2 regions of the Hafnia sp. CBA7124 genome follow, and region 2 is predicted to be linked to the other one. Evidence: riboswitches for the same ligand, from Rfam matches in the RefSeq annotation. Region 2 holds a riboswitch; the other holds the start of a gene.
The links. Region 2 has a riboswitch for thiamine pyrophosphate ahead of thiC (phosphomethylpyrimidine synthase ThiC). Riboswitches for the same ligand answer to the same signal wherever they lie in the genome.
Positions count from the first base shown of each region.

Region 1 (11,875 bases), 1.6 Mb from region 2:
CACCCGCACCCGCTAATACTTGACTCGCTTCTGCATTCGTTTTAGGAATTAAAATAGTATTATTATCCGTCGTGCTTACCGCATAACCGCCTTTCGTTCCATTTGGAGAAATACCGTCAAACATCCATTTATAATTAACCAGTGAAATTAAAGGAATCGGATCGCTATCAGAAACAGTTTCACGATCGGTGGCATCCCACTGGCCATTATTGTTGCTGTCATAGGCAATTTTAAATTGATATTTATGACCTAATTGAAGCAAATTCCCTTTTTTCGCCGTTAAATTAACGGTTGGATTTTCACTATCAACAATTGCGGTATATATCATTGTGCTTGCAGAACTAAATTCGACGAGCACAGCATTCGTTTTTTGTGTGTTGTCATCACTCTTTGATGCGATGATAGAAAACACGCCATTCGTTGTACTGCCTAATATTGCTTTAGCCCCCGATGGCGGCTCTTTATAGAACAGACATTCACTTCCTGATTTACAATCATTTTTCGAGGCATGGATAGCAATTTCATGAGAGCGAGACTTGTCTTCCATTTTGTAGGCATGGAAGGTTAGATTCAGATTCTTAGAGTCCAATGGCGTCGTTTCACCAGCAAGCCCGGTAATTTTTGCACCGCTAGCTACCAAGTTTGCGAAATTATTACCATTCGCTACGAGCTTGACCGCTTTTTTCTGTTCACCGCTATCATCAATAACCAATTGGTAATCAATTGGGGCTTCCGCCACAATAATATTGACGGTGTTCGACTGTTTCGTATGGCCTTTTTCATCCACCAGCGTGACTGCAAGTCGGTATTTATTCGCGTTAGGATCGGTAGAATTCACCCATGCAGGGAAGGTCAGCGTCCAGTGGTTATTTTGCCCATTGCTAATGTTTTCTGCCGTTAGCGCTGGCAAGCCGAGCGTACTTTCAGGGCTAAAATTGCCTATCGGCACCCATTTCGCACTTTTAATTTTTAGATGCGAAGTCACGGTGGCATTCGCTGTCCAATGGCAGCCTTCATAAGCCTCGGCGCTGTCGGGATCATCAGACAGAATACAGGCCGTCGCAGTGCCGGTTGGCTTAAGATAAAGCCCTACATCGAGATCGTTTTTCTCGCGATATTCCAGCACGATGTCATTATTCCGATCGACAAAATCCATGCGGCTACCAGCCAGGCTACGCATATTCGCAACTTCATCACCATCAAGCTGTTTTGATAAAGGAACTCCGATGCGGTAATCCAAACTAAGATTAGCCGTCATCTCATTTTGATCCGAATCTCCTTTTTTATATCCTGCCTGCAGCGTAATTAGCGGAACCGGGGTGTAGTCGATACTGACCGTCACGGCTGATGGGTCTTCCTGCAAACTATCTTTGCCAAATAACGCGACCTGATTGCCGTAGTATTGTTCATATACCACCGATGAGCCCAGTTGCGGGTAAGCGGGGAGATAGGCCTGTAAACGAACATCCCAACCACGTGCAGGACGTTCCTGATAATCATCAAAATCAGGGGAATCCTTCCAAGAAGAGAGTGGCATATAATAGTTGCTGCTCAACTTTAGAAAGTTTGTCCAGGCTTCGCCGCCTAATCCCGCTCGATGATGACCACGCGTTATATCATGATCATAAAAAATATTAGAACCAAGCATCCAGTCTTCAGTAATATTATGGCGAAGGCCGATCCCCATATTTGCAATCGTGCGCCCGTCTTTATTATGAACTGAAAATTGGCTAAACCAGAGGTCACTCTCACCGTCATACCACGGAACCAAATAATCAAGAGACGAGCCATCAAGACTCCCCTGATCATTAATGTTCAAATTCGTGGCAATGTGACCATAAGGTGAAAGCAGAGATTCTATTTCTGATTGCGCTGAAGCAGTGGCTAGATTTTTGCCATACTGCAATGCTTCTGACTTCATACCTTCTGGTGTTAAATTCTTGAAATTATCTTGAGCTTCATTAACTATAATTTCTGACGTTTTTTCCTCTGTAGGATTATTTTTTTTATTTGAATTTTCCGTTGAGGATGAGTTATTTTGTTTTGGCGCAGAATCACTGATACCGAGATCAGGTAATTTAATATTTGTAGATGAATAGCCAACGCCTGAAATTGCAATACTTAACGATGGCGCTATTAGGCAATACAAAACTATTTTTTTCATATTTACCGATAAGTATCATAAATGGAGAGTTACTTTATATAAAGTATATTTAAAATATCTCCTCCAGACCGTGAGCACGACAAATTATGAGCGAGTCGCCTAAACATTAAAACATCCAAAACTGGATAAATATTCAACTTGACTTGGAAAAAATCGCAGAAAAATAGTTATCATGAGAATAAATTCAATTAAATTCAAAATGATAAGTAATATTTAATTTATATGTTTAGCATTGCTACATTATAAATTTTTATAGAATAACTTTCTTGCGTATTAATATGAAGAAGCACTTACACCACATACAATAAAGATAACGCGGCTAATAACGATAAGACGCAACAAAAATAGCATGACCATTTAACACATAAGCGTTATTTAATAATTCCTCGGAAAGTTATTAAGGATTTTGATCAGCTTACCATGCTGAATATCAATGTAACCACCAAAGCGCAGGTCTGCTAGCACTTTCATAACACCACTTCGTGCCAGGTTTGAACGCTGTAAAATATAATCTGCGACGCTTAATTTCGCGCGTTCGCTATCAGAGTAATGAGATAAGTCCTTCAGAAATAGACAAACAATTTCATAGGTAGAACTGTTTATTAGCATTGATTCATGGTGCAACTGACGATCGTTGAGATACCCTTGATAGTAAAAAACATCACGCCATAGAGACTGCGACTCTATTATTTCCATAGCTGCTTGTAAGGGTATCGTGCTGACTTCAGCACCTGCAGGAAACTTTAAATGATAGTGATGAGAACGATAAACCGAACCTTGTAGCCCAAGAATTGAGGGCGCAAACGCCGTTTCAACAAGTCGATTATCCACTTCACGCCATATGTCCACTCGCCCTTTCGTCAGCAGATAAACGTCAAACCCAGCATCTTTACCTTTTAGCCGCGCTTCTATGTTCTTGCTGTCGAGTAGGTAGGGTTTGGAGATACTGACAAAAGCAGTCATCAAACGATGAATACTCTCCAGAGGCTTTTCTATGATGCTACGTTTAATAGAGTTACCCATAAAAATGCCAAATTTATTGTAAGTTCAGTCAGTATATCCTAAATCATCTTAGGTGTAGAAAAGCCCCTCTTGACAGTAGTTGGCTTTTCTCACTTGCCCATAGCATGCCACGGTTCCTTTAAAACGGTGGCAATCTCACACCTACCACCATTGATGGAAATGGTGTACTGGCCCTATACCATGGCCAACTTCTAATGAATCTGCGGCCTCTAAGGCTTTTTGCAGATAACTTTTGGCGGCAAGCACCGTTTCATTCCAGTTCTGATATCGTGGACGTAGCGCCGCAAGCGCCGCCGATAGCGTGCAACCAGTACCGTGGGTATGACGAGTATTCACCCGTGGTGCGGTAAAGCGCTGTTCGCCATCGCGACTAAATAGCCAATCCGGACTTTCGCTGTCGCTCAGATGCCCGCCTTTCATCAATACCGCTTGGCATCCCATATCCAACAATGCGTGGCCTTGTCGGCGCATTTCATCTTCATTGGCCGCCATTGGACAATCTAAAAGCGCGGCAGCTTCAGGCAGATTTGGGGTGATAAGCGCGACTTTGGGGAGCAGCAAATCCCGCACGGCCTGCACCGCTTCTGGGGCTAGCAATGGATCGCCGCTTTTTGCCACCATCACCGTATCCAACACCACAAAAGGAATAGGATACAGGTCTAACGCCCGCGCGACCTGCGCGACGATATCGGCGTTGGCCAACATGCCAATTTTTGCGCTGTCGATACGAACATCGGTGAGCACGGACGCCAACTGGGCACCCACAAACTGAGGTTCAATCTCATAAACAGACTGCACACCGCGCGTGTTCTGCGCCACCAGCGCCGTGATCACGCTGGTGCCGTAGGCACCCAACGCGGAGAACGTTTTGAGATCGGCCTGAATGCCTGCGCCGCCGCTCGGATCGGTTCCTGCGATGGTTAGTGCATTAATACGTTTCATGAGCGATCTCCAGAGCGAATAAAATCCTGCGGGGTTAAGTGATATAGCGCGTCGATAAAAGCGGGTACAAAGCTGCCGGGGCCATGGGATACAGCAACCGCGCGCTCACCAGCTAATGACACCGCTTGGCAGGCGGTGGCAACGGCCAACAAAAGGTCGGTCTGCCGAACGCTAAACGCCGCTACCACGGCGGACAATGCGCAGCCAGTTCCTACGACACGAGTCATCAGCGCGTCACCGCCGGTTACGCCATACACTCTTTGGCCGTCGGTGACATAATCCGTTGCACCGGTTACAGCCACCACGGCTCCCGTTTGCAGCGCCAGAGCCTGAGCCGCTGGCAATGCCGCCGCCGAGTCATCGGTGCTATCAACGCCGCGACCGCCCGCTTCCATTCCGCTCAATGCCAATATTTCTGAGGCATTGCCACGAATAACGCTTGGCTTCAGCGCTAGAAGCTGACGTGCAAATTCGGTGCGATAAGACAATCCGCCAACGGCAACCGGATCAAGCACCCACGGTTTTTGATGCTGATTGGCAGACTCAATGGCCGCTAACATCGACTGCGCTCGTTGCGCATGCAAAGTACCAATGTTGATTAACAGCGCGTCAGCCAATGAAGAGAATTGCGCAGCCTCTTGCGGCTCAACCACCATGGCTGGCGATGCTCCTAGCGCCAACAGCACGTTCGCAGTAAATGTTTGAACGACTTCATTGGTGAGACAATGGACCAACGGAGCGTGATGGCGAAACTGAGCAAAAGCGGCAGCGGCGCTTTCACCGGGTAATTCGATGTGGGGAAATTCGGTAAGGTGTGGATTCGACGCGATGGACATATTCCTCCCAACCGGCGGTCAAGAAGACGATGCGCTCATGCACCGAGACTTCCCTACGCTGGCATAATCCAGATCAGGTAATACGGGTAAGTTCTCAGCCCTTTCATTTTCATGTGGGCACCCCGAGTCAAGGCATTCATTATTGGGAACACGGAGCGCCGCGTCAAGGCCAACGGGCACTCCAGCTCATGTTACTTCTGATGTTCTGCGCAGTCGCAGCCCCAGTTTTTCAACTTGGAGGTTTTACCGATGCCCGGATTAAGCGTGTTAGTCGGGTCATTTTGTTGATAGAAAGCTTTCAGCTGTGGCTTAGCCTTGTACAGATGACCAACGTTATGCTCCGCAGGATATTCCGCGCCGCGCGTATCCAGCAGCGCGAGCATTTTTTCCTTAAGCGCATGCACATCGACGCCTTTTTTAACAATGTAATCCTGATGGAAAACGTAGCACATGAAATGCCCATAATAGAGGCGGTGTACCAGCGCATCGTCAAATTCCAGCGGCAGACGCTCGAACCAATCATGATCGTTGCGGCGCAGCGCAATATCGAGCGCAAGAATGTCTTCAACTTCTTTGCTGTGCACCGCGTTATAGCGGATTGCCGCGCCCGCAGCGGCAAATCGATGTAAGAATGCTTTGGCTCCCTCTTCTGCCGTGCAGGCAAAAAACTCCCCTTCGGCCTGAGCAAAATAGGATTCCAGCCACGCGCGCGCTTCCTCAATGCCCTCGCCCGACATTTTTAGCATCAGATGATGCTCAAAGCGGTTGCGATACTCTTTCAAACGTTTGGGTAAATGCGATGGCAGCAGGTGACTCAGTGTTTGCATGGTGCGATCGACCAAATGACTTGGCAGGAAAGGCACTTTGCCAAAGATGGCATCCATACGCCCTTTCAGGGTAAAGAACATCGGCATTTTGTCGGTGCCCAGTTTGTCGATCATCACAAAAGTATCTTTGCCATACACTTCCGCAATATCGAAAATATCGCGATGCATGTACTCACCCGCCACCGGCAGATTTTTGAAATTCGCCAGCATATGCCGACGCAGTTCGGTCAACACCTGTGGTTGGTTGGTGCCGATATAGAAGACCTGCGATGAGGATTGCGCTGGGAAAGTATCTAAGCGCACCGCAAATACCGCGAGTTTGCCCGCACAGCCTGAAGCTTCAAACAAACGGCGTTCATCGGCGTTAAAGCGTGATGGCGTATCCGCTTCAACGTCGCGAATTCGCTCGGCGTAATCGTGATCGGACGCCTGACGTTCGCTATGTTCAACGTCTTGCGGGCCGTACTTCTGGTTTTCCAAACGCGTCAGGATCTCTTCTGGTGTACTACCCAGCGCAATACCCAGATGGTTAACCAACTCAACCTGCCCGAGCTCATTAACTCGGCCATACAGCGCCATTTCGGTGTACGCAGGGCCACGGTGTACCAGCGAGCCGCCAGAGTTATTACATACGCCGCCCACGACCGATGCGCCAATGCAGGAAGAACCAATCACCGAATGTGGCTCACGCCCCAACGGTTTTAAGATGCGTTCTAGATGCCACAGCGTGCTGCCCGGCAAAGCCACAACCTGCTTGCCTTCGTCCAACAGCTGAATTTTATCCAAGCGCTGGGTGCTAATAATGACGATTTCGCGATCGTAGTCGTTACCGCTCGGCGTGGAACCTTCGGTGAGTCCGGTGTTAGCCGCCTGCATCAGCACAATTTTATCGGCCTCAACGCTGGCCTTAAACACCTTCCATTGTTCGAGCAAACTGCCTGGGAAGACCACCGCCAACGCATCGCCCTGTCCGGAACGAAAGCCTTTGCGATAGCGTTCAGTTTTACGCGCGTCGGTAAGAATATGAGATTTACCCACGATATCCGTGAGTTGTTGAATTAACACCCGCGAGTCGGAAGTCTGACTCGCACCAAGAGGTTGTTCCTGCATAGCCATAGTCCTTTTATTAGTATGATGAATCCTTTCGAGGATACCGCTTTTTGCTTTAATGTGAAAAAAATTATACTGGAAAGTTAAATAAATAATATATGGGCAAAAAAAACCTGACGCTAAGGTCAGGCTGTTTATCTCAGTAAAGGCTACTCATGTAATCCACATTCGCGTTTTAGCCCAAAGAATCGCGTTTCTTCTTCCGCCATTCCCGGCTCCCATTTACGCGTAGTGTGAGTATCACCCACGGACAGATAACCTTGCTCCCACAGCGGGTGATAGCTGAGCCCATGCTGCTGTAAGTATTGATAAATCTGCTGATTATCCCAATCGATAATCGGCAGTATTTTAAACACCCCGCGCTGAATCGCGAGCACCGGTAAATGCGCACGGCTGCCTGATTGCTCGCGCCGCAGGCCAGCAAACCACGTTTGCGCCCCGAGCTCGCGCAATGCACGGTTCATCGGCTCAACTTTGTTAATATCGTTGTAGCGCTCAATGCCCTCAACACCTTGCTCCCAAAGTTTGCCATAGCGAGCCTCTTGCCACGCAGCCGACTGCTCAGCGCGGTAAACCTTGAGATTCAAATTCAGCTTTTCGTGCAGGGTATCGATGAACTGGTAGGTTTCAGGAAACAAATAGCCGGTATCCGTTAAGATCACCGGAATATCCGGTAGCTCACGGGTGACCAAATGCAGCGATACCGCTGCCTGAATGCCAAAACTCGAAGAGAGCGCAAATTCGGCGGGCAAATGCTCTAGCGCCCAACGCACCCTTTCCTGCGCACTCAGTTTTTCTAGCTGAGTGTTAATTTCAGCTAACGCCATGACCTGTTCGACTTTGGGTAAGGCTTTCAGCTCATGTAAGTTTAATGCAGACATAAAATTCTCCGCGATGAACCAGCATCCCCCTCCCAACCTCCCCCTTCGCAGGGGGAGGGGCATAACAGCAACACCTTTTAGCTCTCAGAAAAAGAACATATACAGCATCACCGTTCAGCCCCCTCCCCTGACAAGGGGAGGGTTGGGGTGGGGTATTAGCATCAATCAGTCATAAAAATCTCTTGCCGGATCCAGCACCGGGCGCACGATCCCTGCGCGAATGGTGAAATCACCAAAGCCTTCATCGGCTTCACGCTCTTTCGCCCAGCGACCGACCAGTTCGTCAATCACGCCGAGGATTTCGGCATCGGTGATGTTTTCGCGATACATTCTCGGGATCCGCGTTCCGGCGCGATTCCCACCTAAATGCAGGTTGTAGCGCCCCAGCGCTTTTCCGACCAGACCAATTTCCGCCAGCAGCGCACGACCACAGCCGTTTGGACAGCCTGTGACTCGCAGAACAATATGCTCATCGCCAACGCCGTGGCTTTGCATAATTTCTTCAACCTGAGTCACAAACTGCGGCAGGAAGCGCTCGGCTTCCGCCATCGCCAGCGGACAAGTTGGGTACGACACGCAGGCCATCGAGTTTTTACGCTGCTCGCTGACGCCGTCGTCGATCAGGCCATGTTCACGCGCAATCTGTTCTATGCGGGCTTTGTCTTTTTCAGCCACGCCCGCCACGATCAGGTTTTGATTCGCCGTCAGACGGAAATCGCCCTGATGAATCTTGGCAATCTCCGCCATGCCGGTTTTCAACGGCCGATTTGGATAATCCAGAATGCGCCCATTTTCAATAAACAGCGTCAAATGCCATTTATTATCAATACCTTTCACCCAGCCAATGCGATCGCCGCGTCCGGTAAACTCATAAGGACGTACCGGCTCGAACGTCACTCCCGCACGCTTTTCCACTTCAGCTTTAAAGTTTTCTACGCCGACGCGCTCCAAGGTGTACTTGGTTTTTGCATTCTTACGATTGGTACGGTTTCCCCAGTCGCGCTGCGTTGTCACCACGCCTTCAGCCACGGCCAATGTGTGCTCGACGGGAATAAAGCCAAGCTCGCTGGCCGTGCGGGCATAGGTCGCCTTATCGCCATGAGCAATAGACAGCCCACCACCGACCAGCACGTTGAAGCCGATCAGCTTGCCGTTTTCCGCAATCGCCACGAAGTTGAGATCGTTGGCATGCAGATCCACATCGTTCTGAGGCGGGATCACCACCGTCGTTTTGAACTTACGCGGTAAATAGGTTGCACCGAGAATCGGTTCCTCATCGGTGGTTTCGACTTTTTCCTGATCCAGCCACACTTCTGCATAGGCGCGAGTCCGCGGCAACAGATGTTCAGACAGCTTTTTCGCCCACTCGTAGGCCTCTTGATGCAGCTCAGACTCCACGGGATTCGACGTGCACAGCACGTTGCGGTTAACGTCATTGGCGGTCGCCAGCGCATCTAACCCCAAACGATTAAGCAACTGATGCACCGGTTTGACGTTTTGCTTCAATATGCCGTGAAACTGGAACGTTTGACGGTTGGTAATACGAATGCTGCCGTACAGCGTGCTTTCGTCGGCAAACTTATCGATACCCAGCCATTGCTGTGGCGTCATCACGCCGCCCGGTAAACGGCAGCGCAGCATCATGGCATGACGTGGTTCTAACTTTTGCTCGGCGCGTTCGGCACGAATATCGCGGTCATCCTGCTGATACATGCCGTGAAAACGGATCAGCAGAAAGTTGTCGCCGTTAAAACCACCGGTCAGGCCATCATTTAAATCTTCGGCAATGGTGCCACGTAAAAAATTGCTCTCACGCTTAAGGCGCTCAGCGTCGGCCAAGGGTGCATCAACCACCAAGGGCCCCGGGTGTTTGCTGCTAAAAGCGTAATTATCTTGCATCGATTTGCTCATTATTAGTAAACGTCCCGCTGATAGCGGCGCTCAACGCGCAGCTCACTTAAAAATTCATCGGCCTGTTCGGCATCCATTCCACCGTGTTCAGCCAATAGCTCCAGTAACGCCTGTTCAACGTCTTTCGCCATGCGGTTGGCGTCTCCGCAGACGTAAATATGTGCGCCCTGTTCGATCCAGCGCCAAACCTCGGCCCCTTGCTCACGCAGCTTGTCCTGTACATAGACTTTATGTTTTTGATCGCGTGACCAAGCCAAATCGATACGGGATAGAACGCCGTCTTTAACAAAGCGCTGCCATTCCACCTGATACAGAAAATCTTCGGTGAAGTGAGGATTGCCAAAGAAAAGCCAGTTAAGACCTTCTGCCCCTTCGGCTGCGCGTTGTTGAATAAACGCACGGAACGGTGCAATGCCGGTGCCAGGGCCAATCATAATGACCGGCGTTTGTGGATTCGCAGGCAGACGGAAATTGTCGTTATGCTCAATGAAAACGCGCAGCTCGCCATCTTCTTCCAGACGATCGGCTAAATAACCCGAAGCACCGCCGGTGCGGGCGCGACCATCAATCTCATAACGCACCACGCCAACGGTAATATGCACTTCACTGCCCACTTCCTCTTGGGACGATGCGATGGAATAAAGACGCGGCGTTAGCGGGCGTAACAGCGCCACTAGCTGCTCAGCGTCTAAATCTGCCGGTGCTTGGCGGATCATATCCGGCAGCGGCGTGGTTTGTGCGTATTGTTGCAGTTGATGCTTATCCGCTAAGAGCTCAATCAAACGCTCATCGCGCGAAAGCACCGCGTATTTTTCTACGATAACGGTGGTGTTTTGCGTTAGCTCCAAGCGTTCGGTCAGCGCCTCACGCAGCGTCATCGTTTGGTCGTTGAGAGTGACCGTCTCGTCGCCGGTACGCCAAATCAGGTCAATGATTTCTTCAACCAAATCAGGATCGTTGTGATACCACACGCCCAGTGCGTCGCCCGGCTGGTAACTCAAGCCTGATTCGCCGAGATCGATTTCAATATGACGCACGTCTTTATCGGAGTTGCGTCCGGTAATTTTTTGCTTCACCGCCAAAGAGGCGGTGAGCGGGGATTCTTTGCTGTATGGGCTGCTCACGATCTGCGCCACGCTTCCCGCTACGCTAACCTGAGTCTGCGCCGCCGTTGCCTGTGGCACGCGCTGTTTCAAAACGTCTACGATCTGCTTACGCCATGCTTCTGCCGCCGATTTGAAATCAACATCGGCGTCGGCGCGGTCGAATAAGCGCTCACCACCCAATTCTGCTAAACGGGCATCAAAATCTTTTCCGGTCTGGCAAAAGTTTTCATAAGACGTATCACCAAGGCCAAACACCGCAAACGCCGTTCCTGCCATCTGAGGGGCTTTTTTGGAGAACAAATATTTGTGCAACGCGACGGCCTCTTCCGGCGGTTCACCTTCCCCTTGGGTTGAAGCAACAATCAGCAGCAGTTTTTCCTGCGCGATCTGTTTGAATTTATAGTCACCCGCGTTAACCAACGTCACATCCAAACCCGCGGCGGCCAAATCATCGCGTAGCTGTTCAGCCACCCGTCGCGCGTTGCCCGTTTGCGAAGCAGAAATCACGGTAATTGAAGCGGCCGCAGCCGGTGCTGGCGTCACCGCTACCGTGCCCGGCTGTTGATTAACCATTCCCCAGAAATAGCCGGAGAGCCACGCCAGCTGGTGTGGTGAAAACTCACCAATCGCCGACTGGAGCTTTGCCAATTGCTCCGGCGTAAGGGGAAGCATAGAAGTAGGAGGAGCCTGAGTCGTCATTGCTAAGTGTTCCTTGCACAGTGATCCCTTTGGTACTTCAAGCAGCCTCAGACTTAGCTTTAAGAACCGTGGGTGTGGCGAATTGATGTAGCGCTTTTTGTAAGGTTACCTAGCTGGATAATAACAATTAAATAAGTGATGGAAATAACAAATAACCATTTGAACTAACCACTAATTCAGGTAGGTGATAGAGGCTGGAGTGTTTTAGGTTAAAACCTATAAAATCAATGAATAACAGCTAGTTATTACATAATCATTTCTGCTCACTTTACTATTGGCTTTATTCTTTACATCGGAAGGAGTCTTAATAGATAGGATCAAACTTTTCATAGCCCGTTAAAAAAATAACGGGTCAGAAATAAAACAAGTCGCCTCT
Region 1 covers NZ_AP017469.1:3,250,509-3,262,383, forward strand. The annotation lists gene CPY98_RS14950 (inverse autotransporter beta domain-containing protein) at 1-2,164, opposite strand, end outside; gene CPY98_RS14955 (helix-turn-helix domain-containing protein) at 2,540-3,187, opposite strand; gene thiD (bifunctional hydroxymethylpyrimidine kinase/phosphomethylpyrimidine kinase) at 3,329-4,129, opposite strand; gene thiM (hydroxyethylthiazole kinase) at 4,126-4,965, opposite strand; TPP riboswitch at 4,999-5,100, opposite strand; gene dld (D-lactate dehydrogenase) at 5,157-6,908, opposite strand; gene cysH (phosphoadenosine phosphosulfate reductase) at 7,052-7,783, opposite strand; gene cysI (assimilatory sulfite reductase (NADPH) hemoprotein subunit) at 7,949-9,682, opposite strand; gene cysJ (NADPH-dependent assimilatory sulfite reductase flavoprotein subunit) at 9,697-11,499, opposite strand.
Region 1: another riboswitch for thiamine pyrophosphate. It lies ahead of thiM (hydroxyethylthiazole kinase); the one in region 2 lies ahead of thiC (phosphomethylpyrimidine synthase ThiC).

Region 2 (11,875 bases):
CTTGTTCATAAGTTATCCTTACAGTGTGTTTATCGTTTGCAAAGCATCGAGTGCGACGGATATGCCGATTGACAGCACTCTCCTGCATACACGCACCGATAGCCACTTTTTTTACGCCCCCCAAATGTAGAACAACCGGGGTACGAATGTGAAGCCTTAAGGGACGACAAATCAGGTGTTAAATCACGTTTTGCCGTCTTATTGCGCTAAATTTACACCGATATTACTGACACCTGCTTCACGCAGGTCAGATCTTAATCCTTTGATGAGCTCTAAATCGCGCTCCTCGCATTCAACGAGCAGGCGGAAAATCTCCCATTGGATGTCTAACTCATCTTGCATTGCCGGTAATTCTTTCAACTCTTCATCGGTCATTTCACGACCGGCCTGAGTCATTTCCAGCATGCCGACGGTACGCAGTGATGTTTCACTGACTGTAATCGCATGTTCTAGCATCTCACCGCTTAAACGGGAGTGCACAGCTTCACCCAACGCAATACAAGCGTCAATCGCAGGGTAAACGCCGTAAATATCATAGTCGTCAGCTGACGGAATTGCCTCTTCCAGTTTCTCTAACTGGTTGTCGAAATTCACTTTAGCGTCTTTTACCGTCAATGTTTCCCAAATTAGATCCAGAATTCGGCGGTAAACCATAGGATCGCCAAATCCGGTTTGCAGGCAAAATGCCTGATAATTTGGGTACATACGTTCACACAAACTGGCGATGAACGTAAGATGTTGCCAGCTTTCCAGCTTTTCTAGCCGTTTGTGAATCGGGTTACGCAGCATGCTAAGTCTCTTAGAGAAAAGTAAGTCTCTGAAAAATAATTCCGGCGCAGTGTAACTGAAAAATCAAGAGATCCCTATATCTACACGCGATTATCAGAATCTTGGAGTAACCAGCGTTGAAAAGCTGGTCGATTAGAGGCGATGGCATCTGCCCAACGCGTGGGTTCAGGTAAGCGATAGCCTCGCATACAGCTTTGAATAAAAGATAAAGCCGTAGGCAAACTGATACGATGCCCCGTTGATATAAACAACGGGTTACAGCGTGCTTTACTGCGCCAAACCCAACCAATTTGCTCTTGTTTGTCATTCAGCGGCTGCAAGGCACCCACGGCATTATCTAAAGGGGCAAACTGGCCGCACAGGCGGCTTTTAGCAACGCCGATAGTGGGAACATCCGCAAGCAAGCCAAAATGGCTAGCAACGCCTAAGCGACGCGGATGTGCAATTCCCTGTCCATCGACCACCACCAACTGTGGCCGGTGTTGTAGCATACCCCACGCCTTGAGCAGCGCAGGATATTCACGAAACGAAAGAAAACCAGGGATATACGGCATTTGAGTTTCGATACGTGCTATCTGGTATTCCACCAGCTCAAGGGAGGGATAACGTAACACTGCGATAGCCGCTCGCGTAACTTCGCCCCCTTGCTCAAAACCCACATCAGCACCGGCGATAAGCGTCGGTTGTTCAAACCCTAGATCGTCGATACGAACAATCTGGCTCGCTTTTTCCACCTGCTCTTCGCGCAGTGCTTGCATATCCATGCTTTAAGTCCTATCGATGATACTTAGCTGAAAGCCGATGGACAGCCTCAACAAAGGTTCCTGCATTTTCTGGCGGCACATCCTGATGGATACCGTGACCAAGATTGAATACGTGCCCAGTGCCCTCTCCGAAACCGTCTAGGATAGTCGAGACTTCCTGCTCAATTCGAGCCGCAGGCGCATACAGAATGGAAGGATCCATATTGCCTTGCAGCGCGACTTTGTCACCGACACGGCGACGAGCATCGGCGATATCCGTGCTCCAGTCTAAACCTAACGCGTCACAGCCGGTTTCAGCCATAGCTTCCAGCCACTGACCACCACCTTTGGTGAATAACGTCACGGGAACACGACGACCGTCATGTTCACGGATCAGCCCATCAACGATTTTATGCATGTAGTGTAGCGAGAACAGGCGATAGTCACGGCCTGTCAGCACGCCGCCCCATGTATCAAAAATCATGACTGACTGAGCGCCAGCGCGGATCTGCGCATTGAGGTACAAAATCACGCTATCGGCCAGTTTATCCAGCAGCAGATGCAGCGTTGCTGGTTCGGCATACATCATCTTTTTAATTTTGGTGAAAGCTTTGCTGCTGCCGCCTTCCACCATATAGGTCGCGAGCGTCCACGGGCTTCCAGAGAAACCAATCAGTGGAACCTGTCCATCCAGATTTTTACGGATGGTGCGTACCGCATTCATCACATACCCCAATTCATCTTCAGGATCGGGAATGGGCAGTTTTTCTACATCGGCTTTACAGGTAATCGGTGATGAGAAACGAGGGCCTTCACCCGTTTCAAAATAGAGTCCAAGCCCCATCGCATCAGGAATAGTCAAAATGTCTGAAAACAGAATTGCCGCATCTAGCGCATAACGGCGCAGCGGTTGAAGTGTGACTTCACAGGCTAACTCAGCATTTTTGCACAAAGACATAAAATCACCGGCCTGAGCACGGGTGGCTTTATATTCTGGCAAATAACGTCCGGCCTGACGCATCATCCATACCGGTGTTATGTCTACAGGCTGGCGCAATAGTGCGCGCAGGTAGCGGTCGTTCTTCAGTTCAGTCATCCTTTGGCTCCCTAAATAATCTCATCGCATTGTAGCATGCGTTATTCGCCTTCTGTGTCTTCTCGACAAAGTGCTACGGTATCTTCAATTAAACGCCGCGCTACCGTGCCTGCTGGCGGCAGCTGAGGTAGATTGTCATAGCGATACCAACCCGCATTCAATAACTCTTTTGGATCGTGCTGAAGTTCTCCGCCTGCATAATCCGCCATAAAGGCCACCATCAATGAGTGCGGGAACGGCCACGGCTGAGAAGCAACGTAGCGCAGGTTTTTAATTTGAACGCGACTCTCTTCCATAATTTCACGTGCGGCAGCTTGCTCAAGCGTTTCGCCCACCTCAACAAAACCCGCCAATACGGTGTGTATACCGTTCCGGTGACGCTTATGTTGCGCCAACAGGATCTCATCGCCGCGACGAATAGCCACGATAATGCACGGCGCAATTTGCGGATAATAACGCTGGCGGCAGTTAGGGCACATACTTGCCCACTCTGAGCGACTGGAGTACATCTCATGTCCACAATAACCACAAAACGTATGCGAACGGAAAAACTCGGCCAGTTGAACACCACGGCCAACGAGCTGGAAAAGGCCGCGATCAACGTCAATCAGTTGGCGAACTGACACCATATCTTGCCGACGCGCCTCTTCTATCAACCACATGGGATGTCCTTCCCACTCGCCAATTTGGTGCGCCGATTTGGTGCTGAGTTGCCATTGCAGGGCAGAACCAAAAGGCAGATCGCCACGGGGTAGCCAGACCTTACCTTCATGACTAATTACCCACCAGCCGGTGTCATCATCTTTTAACTGTTGTTCCATATCTTTGACATTAAACCTCTGCTAATCTGGCATTCGATTGTTGCTAATTTGTAACATTTACCTCATGGAGTTGAATATATGCTCAACCGTCTCGAACATCTGACTCAACGCGTAGGTGGTAGTAATGAATTAATCGACCAATGGTTGCAAGCCCGCAAGCAACTGCTCGTGGCCTATTGTGCACTGGTTGGTATTAAACCAAATAAAGAAAAGCATACCCCGCTCAATGAAAAAGCGCTGGAGAACTTCTGCCACAATCTGGTTGATTACCTCTCAGCCGGCCATTTCCATGTTTACGATCGTATCGTAGAACTGGTTGGCGGCGATGACAGCCCACACATGGCGGTAACAAAAAAAATCTATCCTGCGCTACACGATAATACCAAGCTGATTATGGCGTTCCACGATCGCTTTACCGATGATGAACTGAGCGAAGAAGAGTGCTTAGCTCTTCATGACGCCCTTTCACACATTGGGGAAACGCTAGCCGCCCGTTTTGCCTTAGAAGACAACCTGATCCAAATTGCCTATGACATCTGGCAAGCCAATACGCCTGCTGCGGATAATGATGATTCATTGGCGCGCCCAGCATAACGCCTGAAAGTAGCATAGACATTACAGCTTAGTTAACAGCTTGCAGTTTTGTGCTCCCGCTCCTACACTGGGCACTCTTGTCGGAGTGCCTAGTGAGCGGGATCCTTTCCCACTTCAGGCTGAGACCGTTAATTCGGGATCCGCGGAACCTGATCGGGCTAATACCCGCGAAGGGAACAAGAGTAATCCTTTGCACCCACCAGCATTTATCTATCGCTGATGGGGTGCCTGCTATCTATTACTCCCTCCGAGCTCCAGACAAGCAATTCTCCAACTTGATTTTTAATCATTGTTAAACCAGAACACTGGTAGGAATTTGCTATGTCTATGAATAAAAAAGAAACTATCCAAGCTCCACTTTCTCGCCGTGAACAACGCGCGCAGGCTCAGGCCTTTATCGATCATCTACGCGGTGAAGCCTACCCTAACTCCCAACGCATCTACCTAACCGGCTCGCGTGAGGATATTCGCGTGCCGATGCGCGAGATCCAGCTTAGTCCAACGCTGCTTGGCGGCAGCAAAGATAACCCACAGTATGAGCCCAACGAGCCGATCCCGGTTTACGATACTGCAGGCCCCTATGGCGATCCCAATGCCGATTTAGACGTGCGTAATGGCCTAAAGCCGCTGCGCCATCCATGGATTGCCGAACGAGGTGATACCGAGTCGTTGGATCAGCTGAGCTCAGCCTATACCCAACAGCGCTTAGCCGATGACGGGCTCGATCATTTACGCTTCGACAATCTGCCACAGCCACGTCGCGCTAAAACTGGCAAATGTGTAACACAGCTTCATTACGCACGTCAGGGGATCATCACGCCAGAAATGGAATTCATCGCTATCCGTGAAAACATGGGCCGCGAACGTATCCGTGGCGATGTACTGCGTCAGCAACATCCTGGGCAAAATTTTGGCGCACTGCTGCCAAAAGATATCACGGCCGAATTTGTCCGCAGTGAAGTGGCCGCCGGACGCGCCATTATCCCTTCGAATATCAATCACCCTGAATCAGAGCCGATGATTATTGGGCGTAATTTCTTGGTGAAGGTGAATGCGAATATCGGTAACTCCGCCGTTACCTCTTCGATTGAAGAAGAAGTGGAAAAACTGGTGTGGTCTACCCGTTGGGGAGCGGATACCGTGATGGATTTGTCCACCGGCCGCTATATTCATGAAACGCGAGAGTGGATTTTACGCAACAGCCCAGTGCCCATCGGCACCGTTCCAATCTATCAAGCATTGGAAAAAGTGAACGGTATTGCCGAAAACCTCAACTGGGAAATCTTCCGCGATACGCTACTAGAACAGGCAGAACAAGGCGTTGACTATTTTACTATTCACGCCGGTGTACTGTTACGCTACGTTCCAATGACGGCTAAGCGCCTAACCGGGATCGTCTCCCGTGGCGGTTCGATTATGGCCAAATGGTGCCTTTCACATCATAAAGAAAACTTCCTCTTCGAGCGCTTCCGTGAAATTTGCCAAATCTGTGCAGCCTATGATGTGTCGCTCTCATTGGGCGATGGATTGCGTCCGGGCTCGATTCAAGATGCTAACGATGAAGCTCAGTTTGCAGAACTCCATACGCTCGGCGAGCTCACCAAGATTGCATGGGAATATGATGTTCAGGTCATGATCGAAGGCCCTGGGCATGTGCCAATGCAGATGATCCGCCGCAACATGACCGAAGAGCTAGAGCACTGCCACGAAGCACCGTTTTATACGCTGGGGCCACTGACAACGGATATTGCTCCAGGTTATGACCATTTCACCTCAGGCATCGGCGCCGCCATGATTGGCTGGTTCGGTTGTGCCATGCTCTGCTACGTCACCCCGAAAGAGCACTTAGGATTACCCAACAAAGAAGACGTCAAACAAGGCCTCATCACTTACAAGATCGCAGCGCATGCCGCCGATCTTGCCAAAGGGCATCCGGGCGCTCAGATCCGCGATAACGCCATGTCAAAAGCCCGCTTTGAATTCCGTTGGGAAGATCAGTTCAATCTGGCACTCGATCCGCATACGGCAAGAGCCTATCACGACGAAACGCTGCCGCAAGAATCAGGCAAAGTGGCACATTTTTGCTCCATGTGTGGGCCAAAATTCTGCTCAATGAAGATCTCTCAGGAAGTGCGTGACTATGCCGCAAAACAGGAAGAGTTAGCCCAACCGGTTGAAGTGGGTATGGCACAGATGTCTGAAGCCTTTCGTGCGAAAGGTAGCGAGATCTATCACACCGCCAGCAACCTACAAACGGAGAAAAGCTAATGGCTTTACTAACCTTCCCAGCAACCGAACAACGCCTTGGTCTTTATCCCGTTGTCGATAGCGTTGAATGGATTGAGCACCTGCTTAAGGCAGGCGTGCGCACGATCCAGTTGCGAATCAAAGATCTACCAGAACAGGCGGTAGAGTCTGATATTGCTCACGCCATTGCCTTAGGCCGACACTACCAGGCACGTTTATTTATTAATGATTATTGGCAGCTCGCCATTAAACATCGTGCTTACGGCGTCCACCTAGGCCAAGAAGATCTGGATATCGCCGATCTTCAAGCGATCAGCAACGCGCAGCTTCGTCTAGGACTTTCCACACATGACGATGCCGAAATGGATCGTGCTCTGTCTTATCGCCCCTCATATATCGCATTAGGCCATATATTCCCCACCCAAACCAAAGTGATGCCGTCTGCGCCACAGGGACTTATCGATCTCAAACGGCAGGTTGCTCGTATTCCTGATTACTCCACCGTCGCCATCGGCGGGATCAGTATCGATCGCGTTCCCGCTGTGCTGGAATGTGGTGTCGGCAGCATTGCCGTAGTCAGCGCCATTACGCAGGCGCCGGACTGGCTGGCCGCTACCGATACTTTGCTACAGCTCATAGAGAATCGGAGAGCCAACGATGCTTAGCGATCACGATTTTATGCGCTATAGCCGCCAACTGTTGCTCGAAGAAATTGGCTCTCAGGGGCAGGAAAATCTCAGCGCTGCTAGCGTCTTAATTGTTGGATTGGGTGGATTAGGCGCTCCGGCAGCCTTGTATTTGGCGGCTGCGGGCGTTGGTAAGATCCTGCTCGCCGACGACGATCGTCTGCATATCAGCAATCTCCAGCGCCAGATCCTATATACCACCCGCGATCTGGAGCAATACAAAGCAGAGACGGCGAAGCAACGCCTACAGGCGCTAAATCCTCAGGTGGAGTTCATCACCCTATCTGAACGCTTAGCCGGTGACGCTCTTCGGGAAGCTGTGGCACAGGTCGATTTAATCCTCGACTGTAGCGACAACATGCCTACGCGTCAGGCGGTAAATTCTGCCTGCGTTTCCCAAAATAAACCGTTGATCAGCGGCAGTGCCGTGGGGTTTGGCGGGCAACTGATGGTCATTGAACCACCGTTTGCACAGGGCTGTTATCGATGCCTATGGCCAGATGACGTGGAGCCTCAGCGCAATTGCCGTAATGCTGGCGTACTTGGCCCAGTTGTTGGCGTGATCGGAACGTTACAAGCCCTAGAAGCCATCAAGATGCTCGCCGGTATGCCTTCTGCTTTAGCTGGAAAACTGCGGCTATTCGATGGGCGTCAGCAAAGCTGGCGTACGTTTGGCCTGAAACGCGCTCCTGCCTGCCCAGTATGCGGAGCACATAGCGTATGAAGATCACCGTCAACGATGAAAAAATAACGCTCGATACTCCCACCAGCGTCGAGAACTTACTGACACAACTAGGCCGACACCAGCAAGGCACTGCGCTTGCGCTTAATCAAACAATTCTCCCCCGCGAGCACTGGGCAACACAGCAGCTTGCCGAAGGAGATGACGTTGTGGTGTTCCAAGCTATTGCTGGAGGTTGAGATGTTACAGATTGCAGATAAAACGTTTTCTTCACGCCTTTTCACCGGAACTGGAAAGTTTTCTTCGGCGGAGAAAATGCTCGCAGCGCTGAATGAGTCTGGCTCTCAGCTCATTACGATGGCAATGAAACGCGTTGATCTTAAAAGTGGCAACGACGCCATTCTTGCTCCACTGCGTCAGCTTAATGCCAGCCTGCTGCCCAATACTTCAGGGGCAAAAACTGCCGAAGAGGCCGTATTTGCGGCCAAACTGGCTCGCGAGGCACTAGGAACTCACTGGGTGAAACTTGAAATTCATCCCGACGTTCGCTACCTGCTGCCAGATCCGATAGAAACCCTCAAAGCGGCAGAAATATTAGTGAAAGCGGGTTTTGTTGTTCTACCGTATTGCGGTGCCGATCCTGTGCTGTGTAAACGTTTAGAAGAAGTAGGCTGTGCCGCCGTCATGCCGCTTGGCGCACCGATTGGCTCTAATCAGGGAATTATTACCCGAGAGTTTCTACAAATCATTATTGAGCAAGCGAAGGTCCCAGTGGTTGTCGATGCTGGGATCGGTGCCCCTAGCCATGCCAGTGCAGCGATGGAACTGGGCGCAGACGCCGTTTTGGTTAACACCGCTATCGCTGTTGCTCGTGATCCCGTGGCGATGGCAAAAGCTTTTAGACTCGCCGTTGAGGCTGGACGGATTGCCTACCAAAGCGGTTTGGGGTCTCCAAGCCATCATGCCAGCGCCACCAGCCCACTGACCGGGTTTTTGCGTTCATCGAAACAGGAGGTTTAGATTGTGGAAACCTTCACACAACGCTGGCAACAGCTGAACTGGGATGATATCGGGCTAAGAATCAATGCAAAAACTAATGCCGATGTTGAACGTGCATTAATGGCCGCGCGGCCCAATCGCGAAGATATGTTGGCTCTGCTATCACCGGCTGCGGCTGGCTATCTCGAGCCTATGGCATACAAAGCACAGCAGCTTACACGCCAACGCTTCGGCAACACGGTAGGGTTTTACGTTCCCCTTTATCTCTCAAATCTGTGCGCTAACGATTGTACCTATTGCGGCTTCTCCATGAGTAACCGCCTTAAGCGCAAAACGCTGGATGGGGCTGAGATAGAACGTGAATGTGAAGCTATTCGCGCTATGGGGTTTGACAGTCTTTTGTTAGTCACCGGCGAGCATCAGGCAAAAGTCGGGATGGATTATTTTCGCCAACATTTACCTAAAATCCGGCGTCATTTCAGTTCGCTAATGATGGAAGTTCAGCCATTAGCACAGGAAGAATACGCAGAGCTCAAAACGCTAGGGTTAGATGGCGTGATGGTCTATCAAGAAACCTATCATCCCTCGGTCTATGCTCAACATCACTTAAAAGGAAATAAGCAGGATTTCTTTTGGCGACTTGAAACTCCCGATCGTTTAGGCAAAGCAGGGATCGACAAGATCGGGATAGGTGCACTGATTGGGTTATCGGATAATTGGCGAACCGACTGTTTTATGGTTGCAGAGCATTTAACGTGGCTTCAGCAAACTTATTGGCAGAGCCGATACTCCATTTCGTTCCCGCGCTTACGCCCTTGTACCGGTGGTATCGAACCGGCATCAATTATGGATGAAGCACAGCTGGTGCAAACCATCTGTGCATTTCGTATTTTTGCCCCCGAGATCGAGCTCTCCCTCTCCACGCGCGAATCTCCTGAATTCAGAGATAACGTCGTACCATTGGCTATCAACAACGTCAGCGCATTTTCAAAAACTCAGCCCGGAGGCTATGCCGATAATCATCCAGAGCTCGAACAGTTCACGCCTCACGACGGACGAACTCCCGCTCAGGTGGCAACATCGCTAGTTTCATCAGGGCTACAGCCGGTATGGAAAGACTGGGATGGATATTTGGGAAGAACGCCGCAGTTTTAAAGGCAACACTGCAACTAAAGACGTTTCTGAATAGCGTATATTCCAGTTTAAAAAACATCGGGTAGCAATAGAAATTAGGCAACATAAAGTACATCCGCTGATGCAGTCTAAGGCATTAGTCAGAGCTCATTCATCCCTCTAAGCTCTGCTGACCAAAACAGGCTAACCGAGTCTCCGAAGCTCGGTTAGCCTGCCTCGTTTAAAGATATTTTCTAAATTTCAGACATAAAAAAACCGCTCCGAAGAGCGGTTTTTATTAGGCACGAATCAACGATTACTCGTCGTCGCCACGCATGCTTGCGTTCAGCAGCTCTGCCAAGTTAGCAGTAGCTTCTTCCGCACTCACCTGTGGAGCAACAGGAGCTTCGCCCTGAGCTTTACGGCGAGCACGATCCTGATGATAAGCGTAACCTGTACCGGCTGGGATCAGACGACCCACGATTACGTTTTCTTTCAGACCGCGCAGTTCATCACGCTTACCAGCAACGGCAGCTTCGGTCAGAACGCGAGTTGTTTCCTGGAACGAAGCCGCAGAGATGAAGGACTCAGTCGCCAGAGAAGCTTTGGTGATACCCAGCAGGTCACGGCTGTATGTTGCCGCAATCTTGCCGTTCGCTTCCAACTCACGGTTCGCGATTTTAACGCGAGAGAACTCAACCTGTTCGCCTTCCAGGAACTCAGAGCTACCAGCGCTATCGATGGTTGCTTTACGCAGCATCTGACGCACGATGACTTCGATGTGTTTATCGTTAATCTTAACGCCTTGCAGACGGTAAACGTCCTGCACTTCGTTGGTGATGTAACGAGTCACAGCATGAACGCCACGCAGACGCAGGATGTCATGCGGAGATTCTGGACCATCGGAAACCACGTCACCACGTTCTACACGTTCGCCTTCGAACACGTTCAGCTGACGCCATTTCGGAATCATCTCTTCGTACGGTTCGCTACCATCCAGCGGAGTAATTACCAGACGACGTTTACCTTTGGTTTCTTTACCGAAGGAAATGACACCCGTAATTTCTGCCAAGATCGCAGGTTCTTTCGGACGACGTGCTTCGAACAGGTCAGCAACGCGTGGCAGACCACCGGTAATATCCTTGGTACCGCCGGATTCCTGAGGAATACGCGCCAAGGTGTCACCCGCATGGATCTGAGTACCATCTTCCAACTGAACGATCGCTTTACCTGGCAGGAAGTATTGAGCAGCCATATCGGTGCCTGGGATCAATACATCGTCGCCTTTAGCGTCAACGATTTTCAGTGCTGGACGCAGATCTTTACCGCTACCGGTACGCTCTGCAGAATCCAGAACAACCAGAGAAGACAAACCGGTCAGTTCGTCGGTCTGGCGGGTAATGGTCTGAGTATCGATGATGTCAGTGAAACGGATGAAACCGCTAACTTCTGAAACAACCGGCATGGTATGCGGGTCCCAGTTAGCTACAGTTTCGCCGCCGTTGACTTCAGCGCCATCGCCTTTAGCCATAACAGAGCCGTAAGGCACTTTATAGCTTTCTTTAGTACGGCCGAATTCGTCGATCAGTTTCAGCTCGGTATTACGCGAGGTAATAACCAGCTTCTTATCGCTATTCAGAACGAACTTAGCGTTGTTCAGTTTCAGATGACCTTTGTTTTTCACCTGAATGCTGGACTCTGCCGCCGCACGAGATGCCGCACCACCGATGTGGAACGTACGCATCGTCAGCTGTGTACCCGGTTCACCGATGGACTGTGCCGCGATAACCCCGATTGCCTCACCCTTGTTGATGATGTGGCCACGAGCCAAGTCACGACCGTAGCAGTGTGCACACACACCGAAGTCGGTTTCACAGCTAACAACGGAACGAACCTTGATGATGTCAACGGAGTGTTCTTCTAACAGATCACACCATTTTTCATTCAGCAGGGTGTTACGTGGAACCAGAATATCTGCGGTGCCTGGCTTCAGAACTTCTTCAGCCGTCACACGACCCAATACGCGATCGCGCAGTGGCTCTTTAACGTCACCACCTTCGATAACCGGAGTCATCACGATGCCGTTGTGGGTACCACAGTCATCT
Region 2 covers NZ_AP017469.1:293,702-305,576, reverse strand. The annotation lists gene hupA (nucleoid-associated protein HU-alpha) at 1-9, opposite strand, end outside; gene CPY98_RS01450 (YjaG family protein) at 199-789, opposite strand; gene nfi (deoxyribonuclease V) at 870-1,553, opposite strand; gene hemE (uroporphyrinogen decarboxylase) at 1,564-2,628, opposite strand; gene nudC (NAD(+) diphosphatase) at 2,670-3,449, opposite strand; gene CPY98_RS01430 (Rsd/AlgQ family anti-sigma factor) at 3,528-4,043, shown strand; TPP riboswitch at 4,115-4,236, shown strand; gene thiC (phosphomethylpyrimidine synthase ThiC) at 4,365-6,311, shown strand; gene thiE (thiamine phosphate synthase) at 6,311-6,955, shown strand; gene CPY98_RS01415 (HesA/MoeB/ThiF family protein) at 6,948-7,700, shown strand; gene thiS (sulfur carrier protein ThiS) at 7,697-7,897, shown strand; gene CPY98_RS01405 (thiazole synthase) at 7,899-8,678, shown strand; gene thiH (2-iminoacetate synthase ThiH) at 8,682-9,812, shown strand; gene rpoC (DNA-directed RNA polymerase subunit beta') at 10,087-11,875, opposite strand, start outside.